Regions from separate parts of the Streptomyces sp. NPDC057099 genome, predicted to be linked through region 2. Evidence: riboswitches for the same ligand, from Rfam matches in the RefSeq annotation. Region 2 holds a riboswitch; the other holds the start of a gene.
What was found. A riboswitch is a leader RNA that binds a small molecule or an ion and turns the genes downstream of it on or off. The one in region 2 is predicted to bind S-adenosylmethionine.
Positions count from the first base shown of each region.

Region 1 (2,385 bases), on a different contig from region 2:
TCAGGCGGCCTTCCGTGCCTGGTACTCGGCGATCTCCACCATCGGCGGACGCTCCTCGGTGTCCACGGAGTACGTCCGCGGCTCGAAGCCGTCCCCGCCCCGCTCGAACTGCGTCAGGGACGGCCGGATCAGATGCCCGCGGGCCAGCCGCAGCTGGGCCGTGCGGTAGATCGCGGCGGCCATCCGGCCCAGCGCCTGCCCGTCCTGGTGCCGGTGCTTGCGCACCCCGACGTCGACCTGGGCGAGGGCGTCCAGGCCCGCCAGGTGCAGGGCGTCGACCAGCATGCCCAGCTCGACGCCGTACCCGACGGGGAACGGCAGCTGCTCCAGCAGCGAGCGGCGGGCCGCGTACTCGCCGCCGAGCGGCTGCACGAAGCCGGCCAGCTGCGGCCAGTGCATGTTGAGCAGAGGCCTGGCCATCAGCTCGGTGACCCGGCCGCCCTGTCCGGCGGCGCCGCCCAGCGGACGGTCGTACATGGCCTTCACCAGCTCCACGCCCGGATCGGTGAGCAGCGGGCCCACGATCCCGGAGACGAAGTCGGACGAGAAGTCCCTGAGGTCCGCGTCGACGAAGCAGACGATGTCCCCGCGGGTGGCGAGCAGCGAGCGCCACAGCACCTCGCCCTTGCCGGGCACCGCGGGCAGCCGCGGGAGTATCGCGTCCCGGTGCACCACCGTCGCGCCCGCGGCCGCGGCCACCTCCGACGTACGGTCGGTCGAGCCGGAGTCGACGACGACCAGCTCGTCGACGAGCGGCACCTGCCGCATCAGGTCGTGGCGGATGACCGCGGCGATGTCGCCGACCGTCTCCTCCTCGTTGAGCGCGGGCAGCACGACACTGACCGTCTGCCCCGTGCGCTGCTTGGCGGCGAGTATCTGGTGGAGGGGGCGATCGGTCGCGGACCAGGAACGGGTGCTCAGCCAGCGCTCGACTTCTTCCAGCACCTTGGCGGCTCCTCTGCGTACTCTCGGCGGGACGGACTGTGAGCCATCTCGCGGTTCGGACGACTATCTCAACTGTCCTGGTCGTCGGTTACAGTCTTGAACAACGCGGGTGACCATCGCATGTCCGGGGTCAACCCACGTCGACAACCGAATACAGCTCATCCAGAGGGGCAGAGGGACACGGCCCGTTGAAGCCCCGGCAACCCTCCAGTCGGTACTCGTAGGTCACTGTCGACCCCACGCGCGAGGCTCCCGGCTCGGGAAGGTGCCAAATCCGTCTCACGGCGAGATGCGTCGTGAGGAAGATGAGGAGAAAGGGCCTCGCCTCACATGGCTGCGCAGACTGTTGCAAGCACCACCGAATCCACCGTAGACCTCGGCCCCGCCGCCGCCCTGAGCTGCCGCGAGTGCGGTCACCGCGTCCCCCTCGGCCCGGTCTTCGCGTGCCAGGAGTGTTTCGGCCCGCTGGAGATCGCCTACGACTTCTCGGCCTACGACACCGAAGAGCTCCGCAAGCGCATCGAAGCGGGCCCCGCGAACATCTGGCGCTACGCCCCGCTGCTGCCGGTCCCGGCCGACGTGGCGGACAAGCCGAACATCAACCCCGGCTGGACCAAGCTCGTCAAGGCCGACAACCTGGCCCGTGAGCTCGGCGTCGACGCCGGCAAGCTCTTCGTCAAGGACGACTCCGGCAACCCGACGCACTCCTTCAAGGACCGCGTCGTCGCCCAGGCCCTGGAGGCCGCCCGCGCCTTCGGCTTCACCACCCTGTCCTGCTCCTCCACCGGCAACCTCGCCGGTGCGGTGGGTGCCGCCGCCGCCCGCGCCGGCTTCCGCTCCTGCGTGTTCATCCCGCACGACCTGGAGCAGGGCAAGGTCGTCATGGCCGCGATCTACGGCGGCGAGCTCGTCGGCATCGAGGGCAACTACGACGACGTGAACCGTTTCTGCTCCGAGCTGATCGGCGACCCGGCCGGCGAGGGCTGGGGCTTCGTCAACGTCAACCTGCGGCCGTACTACGCCGAGGGCTCCAAGACGCTGGCGTACGAGATCTGCGAGCAGCTCGGCTGGCAGCTGCCGGACCAGCTGGTCGTGCCGATCGCCTCCGGCTCGCAGCTCACGAAGATCGACAAGGGTCTGCAGGAGCTGATCAAGCTCGGTCTGGTCGAGGACAAGCCGTACAAGATCTTCGGCGCGCAGGCCGAGGGCTGCTCGCCGGTGTCCACGGCGTACAAGGCCGGGCACGACGTCGTACGTCCCCAGAAGCCGGACACCATCGCCAAGTCGCTGGCGATCGGCAACCCGGCGGACGGGCCGTACGTGCTGGACATCGCGCGGCGTACGGGCGGTGCGGTGGAGGACGTGAACGACGAGCAGGTCGTCGAGGCGATCAAGCTGCTCGCGAAGACCGAGGGTGTGTTCGCGGAGACCGCCGGTGGG
Region 1 is NZ_JBHUTX010000007.1:7,556-9,940, forward strand. Features, by position in the region: gene ACFT4A_RS12155 (glucosyl-3-phosphoglycerate synthase) at 1-945, opposite strand; SAM riboswitch class I at 1,101-1,257, shown strand; gene thrC (threonine synthase) at 1,276-2,385, shown strand, end outside.
Region 1: another riboswitch for S-adenosylmethionine. It lies ahead of thrC (threonine synthase); the one in region 2 lies ahead of ACFT4A_RS25950 (aminotransferase class V-fold PLP-dependent enzyme).

Region 2 (2,385 bases):
AATGTGATCGAGGTGCCCGGGGCGACGGTCGACATCGTCGGCACGGGCGGTGACGGCGCCAAGACGGTCAACATCTCCACGATGTCCTCGATCGTCGTCGCCGGCACGGGCGCCAAGGTCGTCAAGCACGGCAACCGCGCCGCGTCCTCGGCGTCCGGGGCCTCCGACGTGCTGGAGAAGCTCGGGGTCAATCTGGAGCTGCCGCTGCACCGCGTCGCGGAGGTCGCCGACGAGGCAGGGATCACCTTCTGCTTCGCGGTGAAGTTCCACCCGGCCCTGCGCCACGCGGGCGCGGCCCGCGGCCAGCTGGGCATCCGTACGGTGTTCAACGCGCTCGGCCCGCTGACCAACCCGGCCCGGGTGCGCTCCCAGGCCGTCGGTGTGGCGGACCCGCGCATGGCGCCGATCGTCGCGGGCGTCTTCGCCGAGCGCGGCAACTCGTCCCTGGTCTTCCGGGGCGACGACGGCCTGGACGAACTGACCACCACGGCCACCTCCCGGGTGTGGATCGTCCGGGACGGCACGGTCACCGAGGAGCCCTTCGACCCGCGTGACGTGGGCCTCGAACTGGTCCCCGTGGAGGCCCTGCGCGGCGCGGACGCCTCCTACAACGCCGAGGTCGCCCGCCGCCTGCTGGAGGGCGAGACCGGGCCGGTCCGCGACGCGGTCCTGCTGAACTCGGCGGCCGCGCTGGTGGCTCTGGAGCCCACGGCGGCGCCCCTGGCCGACCAGGTCCGTGCCGGGATGGCGAAGGCCGCGGAGTCGATCGACTCGGGGGCCGCGAAGCGGACCCTGGAGCGCTGGGTGGCCGCGAGCAACGCCTAGCGGAATGCGTACGGCGTCCCGCGATCCGGACTCGGGTTGCGGGACGCCGATCTTTTCGCGTACTTTCCTGATCAGGTCATGAGTGACAGTCATGAGGCCCCGGCCGACTGTCCGGCAACCCTCCGTCCGTGGCGGGGTGCCCCGGGTGAAGACCAGGCCGTAGGCAGCGAGGTCTGTGGCAAGCGCGTGACGAGGAGTTTCTCGTGAACCAGCGAATGCGATAGGGCCGCAGAGCCCCGCCTCCGCACCCCCTTCTTCCTTCACCCCCCGCTTGAGCCGTACGCGCTCGCGGGCGGATTCAGCCTGCCTTCACGGGAGTTCCGCCATGTCTGTCTCCACCGCTGCCGCCGACCAGTCCGTTTGTGCCTCGCTGCCCGTTCTCGGCCGGGATGTCACCGTGCCGCTCGTGACCGGCGGCGAGGTCACCTACGCCGCGCTCGACTACGCCGCCAGCGCCCCGGCGCTCCAGCGCGTCTGGGACGACGTCGCCGCCTACGCGCCGTACTACGGCAGCGTCCACCGCGGTGCCGGGTACCTGTCCCAGCTGTCGACCGACCTCTTCGAGAACGCCCGGCGGACCGTCGCGGAGTTCCTCGGCTGCCGGGACGGCGACCAGGTGGTGTTCACCCGGTCCACCACCGACTCCCTGAACCTCCTCGCCGCCGCGCTCCCGGCCGACTGCCAGGTGTTCGTCTTCGAGACCGAGCACCACGCCTCCCTGCTGCCGTGGCGGAACGCGCGCGTCACCTACCTGGACGCCCCGAGCAGCCCGAGCCAGGCCGTCGAGACCCTGGAGCGCGCCCTCGCCGACCGCGAGCCCTACGGACCGGCCCTCGTCTGCGTCACCGGCGCCTCGAACGTCACCGGCGAGCTGTGGCCCGTACGGGAACTCGCGGCGGCCGCGCACGCCCACGGTGCCCGGATCGTGCTGGACGCCGCGCAGCTGGCCCCGCACCACCCGGTGTCCGTCGCGGACCTCGACGTCGACTGGGTCGCCTTCTCCGGGCACAAGCTGTACGCGCCCTTCGGCTCCGGCGTCCTGGCCGGCCGGTCCGACTGGCTGCGCGAGGCGGACCCGTACCTCGCGGGCGGCGGTGCCTCGCGCAAGGTGGCGCGGCGTACGGACGGCGGCGTCGACGTGGAGTGGCACGAGAGCGCCGCCCGTCACGAGGCCGGCTCCCCGAACGTCATCGGTGCCTACTCCATCGCCTCCGCCTGCGCGGCGCTCACCGAGGCCGGGTTCGACAACCTGGTCGCGCGCGAGCAGTACCTGATCGAGAAGGTGCGTACGGGCCTCGCCGAGGTGCCGGAGGTCCGGGTCCTCTCCCTCTTCGGCGACGACGCCCCGCGCGTCGGCGTCATCTCCTTCGTCGTCGAGGGCTGGAACAGCTCCCACTTCGCCGCCGCCCTCTCCGCCGAGTACGGCATCGGGGTGCGGGACGGGCTGTTCTGCGCCCACCCCCTCCTGCGGACCCTGCTGGGCAGCGACCCGCAGACCCAGGGCGAGTGCGGCGCACCGGAGGCGGCTCCCGGCGAGAAGTCCCTCAACGCCATCCGGGT
Region 2 is NZ_JBHUTX010000024.1:8,152-10,536, forward strand. Features, by position in the region: gene trpD (anthranilate phosphoribosyltransferase) at 1-825, shown strand, start outside; SAM riboswitch class IV at 900-1,016, shown strand; gene ACFT4A_RS25950 (aminotransferase class V-fold PLP-dependent enzyme) at 1,151-2,385, shown strand, end outside.